DNA from 3 places in the Gilliamella sp. W8145 genome. Region 2 is predicted to be linked to each of the others. Evidence: riboswitches for the same ligand, from Rfam matches in the RefSeq annotation. Region 2 holds a riboswitch; each other region holds the start of a gene.

Region 1 (6,430 bases), 580 kb from region 2:
CCCAAGGCATGTTAGGTTATATGATACAACGCAGCTTACAACAATATGAAAATATCAACCAAGTCGCCTGCGTATTAACCCAAGTTGAGGTCGACAATAACGATCCGTCATTTAAAGATCCAACCAAATATATTGGTCCTGTATATAAACCAGAAGAACAACAGAATCTACAAAATCAATATGGTTGGCAATTCAAGCAAGATGGTAAATATGTTCGTCGAGTTGTGGCATCGCCAAAACCGAAAAAAATAATCGAGCTTGATACTATTAAAGAATTGCTAAGCCAGAATACTATCGTTATCTGTAACGGTGGTGGTGGTATACCTGTAATAAAAGATAATACTGGTTATAAAGGTGTTGAAGCTGTCATTGACAAAGATCATAGTGCAGCACAACTCGCTATTGAATTAAAAGCTGACCATCTAATGATATTAACCGATACAGATGCAGTGTATGAAAATTGGGGTACGCCACAACAAAAAGCTTTAGGAAAAGTCGATACCAAACGTATACAACCAATGGCTATTGATGATGGCGCAATGGGACCAAAAATAAAATCAGTGATTGAATTTGTTGAGCAAACAGGTAACACCGCTTATATCGGTAACTTAACTGATATTGAATCGCTATTAGCAAAAACCAAAGGTACCATTATCAGCCAATAGCACCTATAAAACTCAGCAGTAACGGATAGATACATTGGACAGGAGTTTAAATATGAGATTAGACAGACAAACACTACATAACTTGATTGCCAAAAAGTTACATAAAGCTGGATTAACTCAAGAGCATGCCGATATCGCCGCAGATGCACTGGCATTTGCCGATGCCAGAGGTATTCACTCACACGGCGCCGTACGAGTTGAATATTACGCTGAACGGATTGCCAAAGGCGGCATGACTCCTTATCCTAATGTCACCTATAAGGAGACGGGCCCTTCGTCAGCAATCTTAGATTTTGATAATGGTTGTGGATTAGTTGCTGCTAAGTTCGGTATGGACAAAGCGATAGCATTAGCGAAGAAAAATGGTGTTGCAGTAGTAGGGATTCGTCGAATGTCACACAGTGGTTCACTGTGCTATTTTACCGAGATGGCTGCCAAACAAAACTTAGTCGCCATATCCATGTGCCAATCTGATCCAATGGCAGTCCCATATGGCGGCGCTGAAGAATTTTTTGGTACCAATCCTATTGCATTTGCTGCTCCCACCAATGACGAGCGAATTGTCTCATTCGATATGGCAACCACTGTTCAAGCTTGGGGAAAAGTATTATATGCTAGATCCAAAGGTGCCCAAATTCCAGCTACATGGGCGGTTGATGAATTAGGTGAGCCAACTACTGATCCTTATAAAGTAAATGCTCTATTACCGATTGCCGATGCTAAAGGTTATGGATTAATGATGATGGTTGACGTACTTTCTGGCATATTACTTGGCTTACCATTTGGTAAAAATGTTTCATCCATGTATGCTGATTTATCCAAAGGCCGTGACCTTGGCCATCTGCATATTGTTATCAATCCTGAATATTTTATTGGCCTTGATATATTTAAACAAAGTATGTCTACTATGCTAGACCAACTAAAACAAACTAAACCAGCCAAAGGTAATAGTGAAGTCTTCTTCCCAGGAGAACGAAGCAGAAAACGTGAAGCCGATTATCAAAAAAATGGTATAGAAATTGTTGATGATATTTATAACTATTTAATTAGCGATGATATTCACTATAATCGATATGATCATAAAAATAAATTTGCGGAATAGTATCGAGGTTTAAAAACCCCTCTCCTCAAATTTTTTATATTCGCTGAGTTTCGGACGTTTTGTTATTTGGTGGCTATTTTTAAATGGCGATTACGTCCGAGTAAAGAGGGTTTACGCAACTATTCTTTACCAACTCTTGCAGCGACCACGCAAGTGGTCACTAGGTGACTGCATTCCGCCTGCGTTCGCTATTAACGCACCGGGGGTGATTTGTTCCTGACAAAACACAGCCTTGCCAAACATCCTTGTTTGCCATGCTAATTTCACTCAGTTATCAGCACGTTGCTAAGGTCGTTAAATAAAACACACCAAACTGATTGGCTAACAATAAACTTTTATGTTTAGTGTAAGCTGATTTAATAACTAAGTGGTCCTGACACTAATTATTAGCAATAGATAAAAGATAATTAGTTTGTAAAAACATCATAAATAGTTATTAGTAAAAATATATTTTAGAAGTAATTGAGATAGTTTTTGATCTTTAGTTTAAGCCAGTTAACTAAACTTGCATATTTCTGCTTTCTAGTTTAATTTAACAACACAAATTTTTTTATATTTCGAGACTAAACATGACAATATCATTTAAAGAGCAGCAACAACGAATCAATTTTGTTAAACAATTTTTTGCCGAGCAATTAGCAAATAATCTATCATTAATTGAAGTTCAAGCACCAATATTGAGTCAAATTGGTGATGGCGTTCAAGATAATTTGTCAGGTACCGAAAAAGCCGTTCAAGTTAATATTAAAAGTATTCCTAATGCACAATTCGAAGTTGTTCATTCACTAGCTAAATGGAAACGTAAAACGTTAAGTCAGCACAATTTTCCTGTTGGTGAAGGCATTTATACTAATATGAAGGCTCTGCGCCCGGATGAAGATAAACTTTCGCCTATTCACTCTGTTTATGTTGATCAATGGGATTGGGAAAAAGTGATTCGTCCCGAAGATCGCAATTTAGCTTATTTAAAACAAACGGTTGAAAAAATTTATAGTGCGATTAAAGCGACTGAAAAAGCAGTCTCTGAAAAATATCATTTATCACGTTTTTTACCCGAAACAATTACCTTTATGGATAGTGAACAGCTGTTAAAACGTTATCCAAATTTATCACCGAAAGAGCGTGAAAATGCAATTACCAAAGAGTTAGGCGCCGTATTTTTAATTGGTATTGGTGGTGAATTATCAAATAATGAAAAACATGATGTACGTGCTCCTGATTATGATGATTGGAGTAGTGATAATGAAATGGGTTCAAAAGGCTTAAATGGTGACATTTTAGTTTGGAATCCTGTGCTAAATAGTGGTTTTGAAATCTCATCAATGGGAGTCCGTGTCGATCCAGAAACCTTAAAACGACAATTAAAACTGACTAATAATGAAGATCGCCTTCAATATGCATGGCATAAAGCATTAGCTAATGGTGATTTTTTACAAACAATTGGTGGTGGAATTGGCCAATCACGATTAACCATGTTACTTTTACAGCAACAACATATTGGCCAAGTACAAGCAAGTGTTTGGGACGATGCCACCAAACAAGATTATTCAAAACTACTTTAGTTTAAACATTGTTTAAATATAGTTCAAATTCAGCATACTTTACCCAGAGTGGTAAAGTATGCTTATTATTTAAATACTTTTATCTAATCCCATTTGCCAGAAACCAATTTCAAGTTTAGTTGCTTGCCTGAATAATTTTGTTAAATGTTCAATGCGACTAGCATCTAAATTTACTAAGCGCTGATCAATCCACGCAATTTCATTTTGCATTGTTTGTTGGAATTCCTTACTAGCATACATGTTAACCCAACTGTTATATCTATTGTTGTTAGCATCATACCAATGTTGTTTGGTTAGCCAATCAGCAATCATACCGTAACCAATTAAACAAGGCGCTAATACAATATGCAAATCTAATATATCCCCATGTAATCCGACATCCAATACATAACCCGTATATTCACTATTTGCTTTGGCTTCAGTTAATAGGTTAAGTTCGTTCTCAGTTATTTGCCACTTTTTACAATATTCAATATGTAAGTCTAGTTCAACTTCAACAATTGCTTTCAAGTTATTTAAAGATTGTTTGATTTCAGCCAGATCATGACTTTTATACACTGCTAATCCCCATGCTCAGGAAAAATTGATAAGGAAAAGATAAGCTTGTTTTAAATAGTGTTGAAAGTAGGCAACATCTATTGTACCTTTACCTAATTTTTGAATAAACTCATGTTAAATATAGTTATTCCAATCATTTTGGCATGATTGAATAAGTGAATAAAATGACGACATGACGACTCCTTTTTATAAAAATTAGTAATTAAGGAGTACAACAGACTTGCAGAAAAGCGTGTTTTATACTCCCTTCGTCGGTACTAACCGAATCAGGTTCAACGGGTATAATCTCAGCCTAAGGCACCCCGGATAAATACAGATGAATAATAGCTCAGAAAATAACTAACAATTTTTGTAAAAATAATAGTTTATTAGCCGTTACTATTTATTCAAATGTTCTTCATTAACTAACCGATAGATCTTCTATAACTGTAGCTAATAATCAGTAATTATTCTGTCTTCGAGTCAATTTGCTGATTATCTTCTGAAGATGGCGCTACTATTTCTTGTTGAGAAGATTTCTCTAATTCAGCTTTTTCGGCTTGCTGATTAGAAATTGAAGACTCTTGTTGTTTTGCTTCAGTTGTTACCGAATTATCTTGTGAACGAATATATACAATCTTTTGTTGACCTCGGTCACACGATCCGACAATTTTACCTGCAACGCCTTGCTCAGCTTGTTCTGATGGAACTAAATTTAATTGAAAACTGTTTTCATCAACACCATTGTTTTTGATTTTCTCAGCGATACTGGCACTAATTTCTTCACAATTAGAAGCAGCGGCAACCATTGGAAGACCTAACAATAAAACCACGACTAACTTTTTCATACCCTTTCCTATAAATTATAAATAATAAGTCTTGTTGCATTGTAAAACGATTGATAAAACTGTCCATATCGTTATAAGCAATATGATAAATAAATTTTATCAATTTATTAATGAAGTTAGCACAAGATTCTAACCGATTAATCTTGCTTATGCTGGCTTTCAAGTACTTTCAATTTATCTAAAACCCAACAGCGAATATCGGCTAATTCAGTTTCAGACAATCGATTAACAAAATCTCTTTTTTCATGAAGTTGTTTACGATCTTCATCAGTCAAAACAACCCCTTTTAAATTTAATAATACTTCTTTACGGTACATAGAATAGATAAAATCTTTTATTAAATCGTCAGAAAGATTAATGTTAGTCATTTTGATTTCCTTATTTTATATCTTTAACGCTCATACGATTAAGTCGACATCTAAATTAATAACATCACCACTCAATATAAAAGAGTATTAAAAAATAAACTCTGTTTAATAAACAGCCGGATCTCCAATATAATCGAATCGCAAATAGATGACAATGATTGAATCAAATAACACAAACAAAACTTTTTCATTTATTCAAAACTAACTTGTGAATTATTCACTTAATTATTTGATAAGTATTTAACAAACCTGTTGATAACTCTATAACTGATTGATATTTATTAATTTAACTTCAAGGTTAAAATTTAATCTGCAATATAAAAACCTATTTTTGAAAATAAATACTCTATATTTGTCAACAGAAATCATCTAACAATTTGATAAAATTTTGATAAAAAAATACAGCATAAGGTTTAAATTATGCTGTATTGAAATAATACAAAGAAGTATAACAATATATTTACAATGCCGTAAAAAACGCAATTAAACCAAACAAAACACCAGGGGAATTAGCTATAGCAATCGGCCAATCTTTTTTAGGTTGTAATAATCCATAACAAACCCATAATGAACAGTTAATTGCTGCTGCTAATGGTTGAGTTGGATTGGTTTTAAAACCATGAAGATTGTCGATAATTTGTGGGATATATGACACATACATGCCTAATGATGCAATCGTTGCAACGACGCCTAAATAATGGAAAGCTTTAGGGGAAAGATTCAAGATCAACCTGCCTGCTTAAATGTGAATGGAGAAATTAATCTATCATAGATAATCAGCGAATTAAACCTTGTCCTACCTAGCTTTTAGACAATTTTATGTAAATAAAATGATAAAAAATAACTGGCAAAATTAGTAATATTTTGAAAATAAAAAATAAAAAAATTTACTTTGGTTTGCCAAATTGCTTTGCTGAATTTTTTTGCTTTTATATTATCGTTAAGCTTAACAAGCAATGTACAAAAACTGATTACGACAGTAGCAGTATTAACAACTGAGTAAGGTTAGCATGACAAACATGGATGTTTGACAAGGCTGTGTTTTGTCAGGAATAAATAACAGTACAGCAGGAAATTTGCGCCTAAAACAGGGAAATGACGATAAATAGTCACTTATCTAGAGGTATTTAGGTCTAAATATAACCCCTAATGCCTCAAAAAAGCGCGGTTAGGAATTTAGTTTAAGTGAAGATTTATCGTACAAAGGCCACAATAAAAATCAAAGTGTTTTATACATATGGTAATTTATCAGTACCTGATTTTTTCTGTATATTTTGTTAGCTCGCTTTATTATAAAACCCCATTTTTGGAAAATTGGCATGGCCACTTTTGATGCATCTACACTTAA
Region 2 (6,430 bases):
AGTATATTTATACAGGTGATAAACCTAGTTATGAATTTGATCGTACAGATGGTAATTATTATTCTCGAAGTGAATTAAGACAACAAGCTGAAGATGAAATAAAATCAAGACTTAGTAATTACTTTTCTCGGGTTTCTTCAGCAATTCATCAATTATAAACGATCGCCAATAAATAAAATCCCACTCAGTTATTCTCTAGGTGGGATTTTTATTATTAAGATGTTTAAATCTCAGCTAAATTTTTAATCAAACCATTATGCAAGACCTAAAACCATTCGTCCATTTCGTGTAGCAACATTAACTACATTATCTAAATCTGTATAACGACATCCAGTCACTAATAATTTAAGTTCTTCCCACATATTACCGGTTGAAAAAGGTAACATATAATCACTGACGTTATCAGTCCCAATAGCAACAGGTATCCCAGCTGCAGCAAGTTCATCGACTGGTGTTAATGAATTTCGGGTTGGGCCATGTTCTTCACGGCGCGGGCTATCGATCCAAGCAAATGGGCAAGCAATTACCATCATTTTAGCTTCTTTCATTTTTTGGTAGAGTTTTTGACGATATTCCAAACTATGTGCGGTAATTGAAATACTATGAATAGCCACCACACGACCATGCATACCATGCTCAATGGTTTTATCAGTAAGTTGCTCGGTTTCGATTTCATCTGATGAGTTAAATTGGTCAACATGGACATGTACCATTTTGCCTAATGTTTTACCGGTTTGCATTAACACATCTAAATGTTTTAATCCCATGCCTTCACCATGATCTCGCTCATCACGACGCGGCAAACCACCAATAATATCCACTAAATCAGCACCTTTATCAAACCAGTATCGGGCTTCTTTATCAATGACTCCTTTAAGAGTTTGATTGACTAATTTAATCGTAATATCGTTTTTATATGTTTCACGAGCGCGCAGAGCTCCTCTAATTGCTCGCTCTTCGGCAATCGGATCAATATCAACAAATGAACCCATGGCAGTAACACCTTGTTCAATCATGCGTTCAACCGCCATGCTAAAATGTCGATAATAATCATCTTCGGTCATTGCTGCTTTCACTTTATCAAGCGTGTCCCATTTTTCAATTAAAGTCTGTTTTTGGTAGACATCAAAACTATCTACAGAGATAGTAAAAGCACGATCAGCATGCATATGTGAATTAACCCAACCACCATTTTGTTTAATTTTGTTCATCAAATATGCTTTCAAACTCTGATCTCGACTAGTTGATAACATTTGTTTATTATCGGTCATAATGCGCCTCTAAAATTTGGTTACTATTAAGTTTTAATAAAAAATAGATAAAAAAAATCCCCCAAAAGGAGGATCAAAATAAACCAGTTAGGATATTTCTTATAGTAATGAAAATACAAGTTGTCATGGAAGTTTACACTTTATTATTATTCCTAAGTGGGAGAGATTTTAATGGATTCATTGTTAAGATCAAGTATTTTAATTTTGAAAATATTTAAATAAATGAAATGGTTAAAGTATTATTTTTTAGATTTTTCAAACTAAAAAAAAGTCTATTTATACTCTCAAAGAGTAAACTATTAAATTACATATGCCTAACTTACTATTTAATAATAAGTATAATGGTCGAAAAAATGAGATTAGCATGATTATTAAAAAGCTGTTTATTCTTAACAGTAGGATTTCAATCATTACAAAACAAATTTGCTTATAAGGGTAAAATATGTCACAACTAAACATTATTGCTACCATTACGATAAAACCAGAGTATCATGAAGCATTTAAACCTATATTTAAACGATTAGTTATCGGTAGTCGAGCTGAACACGGTTGTGTTCGGTATGAGCTGAATCAAAGTATTGAGAATCCAAATATTTATATAGTAGTAGAAACGTGGCAATCACAGCAGGCGATTGACTTGCATAATACAACGCCATATTTAGTTGAATTTGCTAATTTTGCTAAGGAGCGTGTTGATGGATTATCGATTTGTATAGCTAAACAGGTTGATGTCTAAGCGGATAAATAAACACCAATAAAACCACCGATATTTAATCATATCGGTGGCAAATAAGCTTACATTTTGTCAACGGTTTTAATGCCAAGCATATCTAAACCCGTTTTAAGCGTTTTGGCTGTTAATAAGGCCAGTTTCAATCTGCTAACTTTTAAACTTTCATTTTCTGCGGCCAAAATAGGGCAGTGTTCATAAAAACTTGAAAATAGGGTAGCGATATCATACAGATACGCACAAAGAACATGTGGCGTACCTTCGGCGGCAACAGTTGTGATTGTTTCATCAAATTGATTCAAACGAATTGCTAATACGCGTTCCTTTTCAGTACCTAAATCGATATGACCATCTAGATTGTCTTCATTGATATTTGATTTTTTAAATACTGAAAGTACACGGGTATAGGCATACTGTAAATAAGGCGCTGTATTGCCTTCAAATGACAGCATATTATCCCAATCAAATACATAATCAGTCGTTCTATTTTTGGATAGATCAGCATATTTAACCGCACCAATGGCAACTGCATCAACCACTTGAGCCAGCTCGGTATCAGAAAGATCAGGATTTTTGCTTTTAATTAATGTTGCTGCTCGCTCAGTTGCTTCATCGAGTAAATCATTTAGTTTAACGGTATCACCTGAACGCGTTTTAAATGGTTTACCATCTTTACCTAACATCATACCAAACATATGATGTTCAAGTTTTAAAGATTCTGGGACATATTTTGCTTTATGCACAATCGCCCAAACTTGTTCTAAATGTTGGTGTTGGCGTGAATCGGTATAATATAAAATACGATCCGCGTGTAGCGTTTCATAACGGTATTTTGCACAGGCAATATCGGTTGTTGCATAAAGATAACCACCATCTCGTTTTTGGATGATAACACCCATTGGTTCGCCTTCTTTATTTTTATACTCATCTAAAAACACAACGATAGCGCCTTCACTTTCAACGGCTAATTTTTTCTGTTTAAGATCGGCAACAATGCCCGGAAGCATACTGTTATAGATACTTTCACCCATGGTATCTTCTAGTGAAAGTGTGACATTGAGTCGTTTATATGTGGCAATATTTTGCGTCATGGTAATATCAACCAGTTTTCGCCACATTTCACGGCAATACTCATCACCACCTTGAAGCTTAACGACATAATTACGGGCTTTTTCAGCAAAGACTTCATCTTCGTCATAATGTTTTTTTGCTGCACGATAAAAAGATTCTAGATCCGATAGATCCATATCGTTGGCCTGTTCGTTTTGCATTTTTTCAAGGTAAGCGATTAACATACCAAATTGCGTTCCCCAATCACCAACGTGATTAGCTCGAATCACATTGTGGCCAAGAAAATTTAAGACTCTAACACTCGCATCACCAATAATCGTTGAGCGTAAATGACCAACATGCATCTCTTTTGCTACGTTTGGTGCTGAGTAATCAACCACAATAGTTTGTGGTTTAGCCGGTAAGGTGATATTCAATTTATCGCTACTTAATGCTACTTCGTTCTGCTCGGCAATCCAACTATTTTTTAAAAAGATATTAATAAAACCCGGTCCAGCAATTTCTACTTTATCGGCAATATCTTCAATATCCAGATGTTGTAATACTTTTTCTGCCAATGCGCGTGGTGGCATACCCAATTTTTTAGCGGTAGCCATGATACCATTTGCTTGATAGTCACCAAATTGAACTTTGGCTGATTGCTTGATTAAAGCATCACAGTTTTTATCTGCACCAGCCATAATCATTGCTTGCGAAACTCGTTGCGTTAATAGTTGTTGAATGTTCACATTGTACCTAATCAATAATCATAAAATGAGGCATATAATACCGACAAACACAACAATTGTCACTGATTGCCTGTAATCTTACCTTGTTTTAATTTGTCTAAATTTGTATTTATCAACACATCGCCTGTTTACAATTCTATTTGCTACCACTAAACTACTCATCGTTCTCAACGGGGTGCCCTGAAGGGCTGAGAGTGTCAGAAAAACTGACATAACTCGTCGAACCTGAACTGGATAATGCCAGCGGAGGGATTTGAGTTATTATATCTGCTCAAACCTTTTGTCTTTTACACATTACTTTGGAGGCAAAATGTTTCGTAAAAACTTTTTACTATCTGTTATATTTTCATTTTCACTATTTAGTCATCTAGCTAATGCACAACAACCAACTCTAACCGTTTATAGTTACAATTCATTTATGTCACAGTGGGGGCCGGGTGAAACAATTAAAAAAGGCTTCGAAGCGCAATGTCATTGCCAACTTGATGTTGTCACATTGGGAGATGGCGTATCTGTTTTAAATCGCATTCGCCTTGAAGGCGACAAAACAAATGCTGATGTTATTTTAGGATTAGATAACAATCTATTAGCACAAGCCAAGCAAGCGGATATTTTAATTCCGCATCAAATTAGTAAACCCGATAACCTCAATACCGATTGGTGGGATGATAGTTTTATTCCTTACGATTTTGGCTATTTCGCTTTTATCTATAATCAAGATAAGATTAAAAATCCTCCTCATTCATTACATGAATTGGTCGAAAACCAAGCTAATTGGAAAATCATTTATCAAGATCCTAGAACCAGCACTCCAGGACTAGGTTTATTGTTTTGGATGAAAAAGGTCTATGGTGACGAGGCGGCAAATGCATGGCAACAAGTGGCTAAACATACGGTCACAGTAACTAAAGGTTGGAGTGAAGCCTATGGTATGTTCTTAAAAGATGAGGCGGATTTGGTATTAAGTTATAGCACATCGCCGATAGCACATATTATTAATGAAAATAATCATAACTACGCCGCCGCGATTTTTGCTGAAGGTCACTATCGCCAAGTCGAAGTGGCTGGCATCATTAAATATAGCCAAGAAGCTGATTTAGCTCGACAATTTTTACGTTACTTGCTAACACCTGAGATACAACGTCAATTTGCTGAAAAAAATGTGATGTATCCAATTATTAAAACCGATCTACCCGATGCTTATAAGCAAATTAATACCATTGATAAATCGCTAGAATTTACACCGGAAGAGATTGAAAAACATCAAAAAGGTTGGATTCGTGAGTGGCAGTCAGCAATAAGTAAATAGTTAAGTATTATTAATGTTAAAATTCAGATCGTTATTACCAGGTATCAGTGCTGCTAGTTTAATTTTAATCATATTAAGTTCAGCACTTCTCGCTATCTGGAAATTTGCCTTGCAGTCAGGAAATTTAAGCATCTATTTTGATAGTTACATATTGCATATTATATGGATAACTTTTTACCAAGCTGTATTGTCGACATTATTATCACTAATCGCAGCCATATTAATGGCTAAGGCATTATCTTTAGTGGATTTTAAAGGTAAAAAGTTGTTATTGAAGATGATGCCTATTACCTTTATATTACCAACACTAGTTGTTGTGACTGGTTTACTATCGGTTTACGGGCGACAAGGTTTATTATCAAGTATCTGCCAAATATTACACATACCATTCTCATTTTCAATTTATGGTTTACACGGCATTTTATTGGCACATGTATTTCTGAATTTCCCTTATGCCTGCTGTCTATTTTATCAAACCTTACAAAGCGTACCTATTGAACAAAAACATTTAGCTGCGCAATTAAATTTTAGCAATGTAACTTTTTTTAAAATTATTGAATGGCCATTACTGCGTAGACAAATATTACCTATGGCGGCATTAATTTTTATGTTATGTTTTTCAAGTTTTGCCATTGTTTTAGCATTAGGTGGCGGGCCTAAATATACCACGCTTGAAGTTGCTATTTATCAAGCAATTCGTGATTTTGATCTGTTACAAGCAGCATTACTTGCCTGTTTACAACTAGTTTGTTGTATTGCCTTCATTGGATTAATGCAAAAGATAAACAGAATCGATAAAAAATTAACGGTAAACTTTACTCAAACAGACTATCGTTTACCTTTACCCAAAGGATTAAAAATTGTTAGTTCAGTGCTAATTTTGATCGGTGGATTATTTATATTGTTACCTATGCTGACTATCCTGTTTCAAGGTATCTATTTCTTTCAATTCTCATTGTTGACCTTTTCATTACAGCAAGCTTTACTTTTTTCAATCATTATTGCTTTTGGTTCATCAATTATTGCCATGATACTGGGGTTACTATTACTTTGGACCAATAGTCGATTACTGATAAATAGACAACCTCGATTGAGTAATGGACTATTATTAATTGCATCACTTATTCTAGCCATATCAAGTATGGTATTGGCATCAGGATTATTTTTATTACTATTTGACTATAGTAATAATGCCATTTTTATCTGCTTATTGATGATGGTTTGTAATGGATTGATGGCGTTACCATTTATTATAAAAAATCTTGCCGTACCAATGTATGATATTACCGCTCGATATTGGCGACTCACCCAATCACTGAAT
Region 3 (6,430 bases), 990 kb from region 2:
ATATTTTGTTATATCAAGCTAATTTAGTTCCTGTTGGTGATGATCAAAAACAACATCTTGAACTTTCTCGCGATATTGCTATACGTTTTAATGCCCTTTATGGCGATATCTTCACTGTTCCTGAACCATTTATTGCTAAAGTTGGCGCACGGGTTATGTCGTTACAAGATCCTAGCAAAAAAATGTCTAAATCAGATGAAAATCGCAATAATGTTATTGGGTTACTTGAAAATCCAAAAGATGTCGAGAAGAAAATTAAACGGGCAATGACCGATTCTGATGAACCACCTGTCGTACGTTATGATTTAAAAAATAAAGCGGGTGTATCAAATCTGTTAGATATCTTAACCGGTATTACGGGTAAACCTATTGCTGAACTTGAGAAAGAATTCGAAGGTAAAATGTACGGCCATCTAAAAACTGAGGTCGCAAATCAAGTTATTGATATGTTAACTGGTTTACAAGCGAAATATCATCAGTATCGTGATGATGAAAATTATCTTCTGAAAATTATGCAAGAAGGTGCACAAAAAGCTCGTGCAAAAGCAGAGCCAACGTTGAAAAAAGTTTATGACGCAATTGGTTTTGTATAGTTAACCGTAAAACTAGATTGCAATTAACGCTAAACAATATCAATTGGCTTTAATGACTAAAAGGATTATCGTTTTTATTAATGATAAATGCCGTTGAAGCCTTTTTGATTATCATAGGTTAGTTATGAAAATTATCATTCTTGGTGCAGGTCAAACAGGTAGTGCTCTTGCCGAATATCTGGTTACTGAAAAACAGAACGATGTGACAGTTGTAGATGAAGATCATGACAAATTGCAATCATTGCAAGAACGTTTTGATTTACAAGTTATTTGTGGAAAATCATCTTATCCACAAGTATTAGAAAGTGCTGGTGCAGAATCTGCCGACATGTTAGTCGCTGTTACCAATTCTGATGAAGTCAATATGATGGCTTGTCAAATTGGGCATGTTATGTTCAAGATTCCTCAAAAAGTGGCACGAATTCGAGCGCCTGAATATAATGATGAAAGATACTCGTTTTTTAATAAGGATTGTATTAATATCGACCATATTATTGCCCCAGAAAATCTAATCACCAATCATATCAGCCAGCTAGTGCAATATCCTGGCGCACTACAATTTGCCTCATTTTATGATAATCGAGTCTGCTTAGTTGCCGTCACAGCTTACTACGGTGGTGCATTGGTGGGTAGTGAATTATCAGAGCTAAAAGAACATTTACCTCATGTCGAAGCTCGGGTGGTGGCTATTTATCGTAAAAATCGTTTTATTCGTCCGATCGGTTCAACCTTGATTGAAGCTGGGGATATGGTTTACTTTATTACCCCACCGCTTAACATCAAAGCGGTAACCAGTGAATTACAACGGTTAGAAAAGCCTTATAAACGAATAATCATTAGTGGTGGTGGCGGCATTGCTGTTGCTTTAGCTAAGCGATTAGAAAACGATTATCAAGTTAAATTGATTGAACGTAATGCCGAAAAAGCAGAACTAATTGCCGAGCAGTTAGTTAATACGACCGTATTACATGGTGAATCATCGGATCAAGAACTCTTATCGCAAGAACAAGTCGAACTTACCGATCTTTTTGTTGCAGTGACGAGTGATGATGAATCGAATATTATGTCATCAATGCTTGCCAAAAGGATGGGAGCAAAAAAAGTCATCGTACTTATTCAACGACAAGCTTACTTAGAACTAATTAACGATAGTGTGATTGATATTGCCATTTCACCACAACATGCCACTATTTCAGAATTACTCAGTCATGTAAGACAAAATGGCGTGGTAAAAGTTGTCTCACTACGGCAAGGTGAATCAGAAATTGTCGAAGTGATTGTTCGTGGTGATACTGAAAATTCTAAACTAGTAGGTAAAAATATTAACAGTCTAAAATTGCCTTCAGGGGCAACTATTGGTGCGGTGGTGCGTGGTGAAGATGTGATTATTGTTAATACCGATTTAATGATCGAAGATGGTGATCATTTAATCATTTTCTTACCAGATAGACGATCTATAAGCGATATCGAAAGATTATTACAATAGCTTGTATAAAATATAAACTCAGTACATAATAAAACTGTTTTTATTAATTGTTTTTTGACTCGGGGTGTTTTTTGTTACTACAAAAAACTGAGATTTTACCCGTTGAACCTGATCTGGCTCATACCAGCGTAGGGAAGTCTTCGTCTTAATTATCCGTTTTGACACATTCTTCCCTTAATATCAATAATAAATAAGGAAAGAATATGTCTACCATTCAGTTATTTCAAAATAATGATGCCATTCCCTTTATTGAGCAAGTTAAACAACAACGACCGTTAGTCCATTGCATTACCAATGATGTCGTACAGAATTTTACCGCTAATGTCTTATTAGCCATTGGAGCTTCACCAGCAATGGTCGTTGCTAAACAAGAAGTTGAAGACTTTGTAACTATTGCCAGTAGTTTATTAATTAATATTGGTACCATTGATGAGCACAGCGCAAATAGTATGTTGTTAGCTGCAGCAAAAGCTGAACAAACACAGACACCATGGGTACTGGATCCTGTAGCGGTTGGTGCGGCACTTAAATATCGCACTGAAATTGCCAAACAATTGATAACTTTTAGACCAAGTGTTATTCGAGGAAATGCCTCTGAAATTCTCGCATTGAGTGGTCAACAATCATCATCGAAAGGGCCTGATGGACTTGATTCTACCGATTCTGCATTAAATGCAGCAATACTATTAGCACAAAAATATCAAACCATTGTCGCAATAACAGGTGAGATAGACTATGTCACAGATGGTGAACAAATTTATAGCATTGTCGGTGGCGATATCGCTTTAACTAAAGTAACCGGTACCGGCTGTTCGTTATCTGCGATGGTAGCAGCATTTATTGCAACCTCTAGTGATCGTTTAACCGCTACCGCAACAGCTTGTTTTATGATGAAAAAAGCTGGTGAACTCGCTAACAAACAATCAGGTTTAGGCACTTTTGCTATGGCAATAATTGACCAACTTTCCCTATTTAAGCAAAATTACCAATAAGGATATTTGATGAAAAAGCAACTTGATTTAACTCTCTATTTAGTCCTCGATCCGTTATTATGTGGCGGTATAGATGGCATGGTCACTACTACCAAAATTGCCGTTGAGAATGGTGTTACCGCAGTGCAACTACGTTCAGAACAAGAATACTCTGGTAAAAATTGGTATGACGCCGCACAAGCGCTCAAAGAAGTGTTAAGCAGTACCCAAGTTCCGCTATTTATCAATGACCATGTTGATATTGCTTTAGCCATTGATGCCGATGGTGTGCATATAGGACAAAGCGATCTACCGGTCGACGTTACTCGACGCTTAATTGGCAGAGACAAATGGTTAGGACTTTCAGTTTCAAATCAATCACAACTAGAGAATGTTCCGTGGCATTTAGTCGATTATCTTGGCATAGGGCCTATCTATCCAACCGCAACCAAAAAGGATGCCGCAGCTGCGACTGGCATTGCTCAATTGAAAGAACTGGCTAAAGCGAAACAATGCCCTGCCGTAGCGATCGGTGGTATCGGCGTGAATAATTTAACCGAAGTAATCCAAACTGGCATTGAAGGTATTGCCGTTGTGTCGGCAATATGTGGACAAGCTAATCTTGCCAAAGCGACATCAGACCTAATCAGTAAAATAAAACAAGCAAAATAGGAAACCAAATCATGACAACAGTTGCATTAACAATAGCGGGCAGTGACCCTAGTGGTGGCGCAGGTATTCAAGCTGACTTAAAAGCATTTTCAGCACTTGGTGCTTATGGTATGTCAGTAATCACCGCATTAACCGCACAAAGTACGCAAAGCGTTAATGGTGTACATGCCATTCCCTCTCAATTTATTGAAGCACAGTTTAATACGCTGTATCAAGATATCTACATTGATAGTGTTAAAATTGGCATGCTAATGAATAAAGAGATTGTTACTACGGTTCATCAGCTATTAAACAATCATCCTATTGCCAATATTGTGCTTGATACCGTAATGATTGCTAAAGGCGGACATCCATTGTTAAAAGCTGATGCCATTTCTGCTATTCGAGATCTATTATTACCATTAGCCACAATTATTACCCCAAATCTACCTGAAGCTGCTGCATTACTTGATTGTAGTGAGGCAAAAAACGAAGAGCAAATGCAACAACAGGGGTATGAATTACTTAAATTAGGTTGTCAGGCAGTATTAATGAAAGGCGGACATTTGCCAAGTCAAGAAAGCCCTGATTATTTAATCACTCACAACAACGTCATCAGAATGACATCACCAAGGATCGCAACGAGAAATACCCATGGTACAGGTTGTACCCTCTCTGCGGCAATTGCAGCCTTATTACCGAAACATCATTTAGAAGATGCAATAAAACATGCTAAAAACTACCTACAAGGGGCTATTGAGCATGCAGATAGTTTAAAAATTGGTAAGGGAATTGGACCTACTCACCATTTTTATCAATGGTGGTAACTGCAAATTTTTACACTGAATAATTAAATATTTATTTTTCTACAAATGGTTATCCAAAATAGTAATTAAAAATATGGTTAGAAAAATTGCTCAATAAGTTATATTTGATAAGAAATAATATATTTTTAAATCATTTTAAATTAATTTTTGATATGAATTAATTTAAGATATAAATAGGATTAAAAAAATAATATTAAAAATATTAAATGGAATTAGTTGGTTATAATATGATTTGTATAAAATATCTTATCTCAGTTGTTTTGTTTTTACCTTGTTTAGTATTAGCAATTGACTTAGATGTTCTTAAGGCGAACATTGATAAATATGATGTTGAATTAAATTTTAAAGATGGCGGTGATCTCGATATTCTTATTGAGAATGAAGAAATTAACAATATAGAGTTATTACAAAAAAGATTGACAGATGATTTTTATTTTAAAATGATACTTTCCTATAAAAAAGGTCAAGGATTGAAACCAACAGGTTTAAATATTTATAGTAAAAAAAATGACCAATTATTTCAGACTATAGATAATTTGCAAGGATTTGACTTTTTAGGAGAATATTCAGTAGGTGCGGTTAACCATATAGATGATAGCTATCGTTTTGCACCAGATTTTTTTGATCACAATGGCATAGAAATAGACTACAATTTTGATGGTAATTATAATGATTTTTATATAGCCAGAGCCGTTGATGATATGGAAGATGGACCTATCATTTATCGGTACTATTCTTATGATGAGAAGAAAAAAGAGTTTGTTTATCTCAATTTAGATGGTCGTTACATCGATTTTGATCCCAGCAAAAAAATAGCAAAAAGGAAAAAAATTTGCGAAGTAAATAACTATTCTGCAGTTATTTTAAATGAAACCTATCGGTTTATACCTAAAAATGGCAATTATACTTTAACAAATTCAACCTGTATTTATAAAGAATACCAATTTTTTAGAAATTATGAGGGCAAAGATCCTAAAGTTTCCCGTCAATGTTCTCAGAAAGAAATGAATTTCTGTATTAACGAAAATGAACTTGATAAAGATTTTGATTAATTGCTGCTTAAATATAACTGTGAACTCACTATATTTTGATGAGCTATTTAAGACTAAAATGTTTGGTAATAGTTTTTTTTTATAAGCTATAAATATCAACCTGAATTCACTTGTTATAGATACGAAAAGGGCGCAAATGTTTTTTAGGTGAAGGATATATTAAATTGACACACAGATATACTTCATCAACAATCCAAGTCGATGAAGTATACAAAAACTGTTAATAGATGATTTGATAAAAATACTCTCTAAGCTTTAGGCGATAATCATAATCGTCTAAAATTTAATAACGCTAAATACTGTTAATAAGCAATACCGACAAACTCAAATCCCGCTTCATTAATTGCCGCAATTGCCGCTTCTTGCGAGATAGTACCTCCGTCAATATCAACTTCATGCTTAGCTAAATCAACAGTAACTTTTGCTTTAGGATCAATATCATTAATTGCTTTAGTAATGGTTTTAACACAATGTTGGCAACTCATATTATCAACTATTAATTTCATCATTAACCCCTTTTGGTTATTTAATCATTTACCGGTAAACTATCAATACCAACAGATAGCAAAATCAAATTATTCTTTAAATAAACAAATTTGCTAGCTATTGCCATTAATTAAATAAAATTTAATTCTTATATTACGCCAAAACAAACTAAAACCAAGCTTACTTAAAAAATAAATTAACCTAATTTTAATAGACTTACCAAGATTAAGTTAAACATATCATCCAGTTATACAGCTAATTATTATGATTGGAATAAAAGTTATAGTATTAATTACTCGTTATAATAAAAAAATCCCAGTTGTTAAACTGGGATAATATTATTTGCCAAAAATTTTAATTCCGT

What was found. A riboswitch is a leader RNA that binds a small molecule or an ion and turns the genes downstream of it on or off. The one in region 2 is predicted to bind thiamine pyrophosphate.
Region 1: another riboswitch for thiamine pyrophosphate. It lies ahead of H3T80_RS01835 (TenA family protein); the one in region 2 lies ahead of thiB (thiamine ABC transporter substrate binding subunit).
Region 3: another riboswitch for thiamine pyrophosphate. It lies ahead of thiM (hydroxyethylthiazole kinase); the one in region 2 lies ahead of thiB (thiamine ABC transporter substrate binding subunit).

The regions. Positions count from the first base shown of each region.
Region 1 is NZ_JACFRC010000001.1:416,552-422,981, reverse strand. It holds gene H3T80_RS01850 (carbamate kinase) at 1-665, shown strand, start outside; gene allD (ureidoglycolate dehydrogenase) at 718-1,767, shown strand; gene asnA (aspartate--ammonia ligase) at 2,337-3,329, shown strand; partial or broken gene H3T80_RS01835 (TenA family protein) at 3,399-3,992, opposite strand; TPP riboswitch at 4,113-4,202, opposite strand; gene H3T80_RS01825 (DUF1161 domain-containing protein) at 4,334-4,714, opposite strand; gene H3T80_RS01820 (hypothetical protein) at 4,852-5,082, opposite strand; gene H3T80_RS01815 (SemiSWEET family transporter) at 5,543-5,806, opposite strand; gene H3T80_RS01810 (GNAT family N-acetyltransferase) at 6,302-6,430, opposite strand, start outside.
Region 2 is NZ_JACFRC010000001.1:995,750-1,002,179, reverse strand. It holds gene H3T80_RS04540 (hypothetical protein) at 1-158, shown strand, start outside; gene H3T80_RS04535 (amidohydrolase family protein) at 255-1,271, opposite strand; gene H3T80_RS04530 (putative quinol monooxygenase) at 1,714-2,007, shown strand; gene argS (arginine--tRNA ligase) at 2,067-3,800, opposite strand; TPP riboswitch at 3,962-4,070, shown strand; gene thiB (thiamine ABC transporter substrate binding subunit) at 4,111-5,109, shown strand; gene thiP (thiamine/thiamine pyrophosphate ABC transporter permease) at 5,123-6,430, shown strand, end outside.
Region 3 is NZ_JACFRC010000001.1:3,103-9,532, reverse strand. It holds gene trpS (tryptophan--tRNA ligase) at 1-593, shown strand, start outside; gene trkA (Trk system potassium transporter TrkA) at 718-2,079, shown strand; TPP riboswitch at 2,130-2,231, shown strand; gene thiM (hydroxyethylthiazole kinase) at 2,292-3,071, shown strand; gene thiE (thiamine phosphate synthase) at 3,081-3,722, shown strand; gene thiD (bifunctional hydroxymethylpyrimidine kinase/phosphomethylpyrimidine kinase) at 3,734-4,528, shown strand; gene H3T80_RS00030 (hypothetical protein) at 4,735-5,580, shown strand; gene H3T80_RS00025 (heavy-metal-associated domain-containing protein) at 5,883-6,086, opposite strand; gene H3T80_RS00020 (hypothetical protein) at 6,405-6,430, opposite strand, start outside.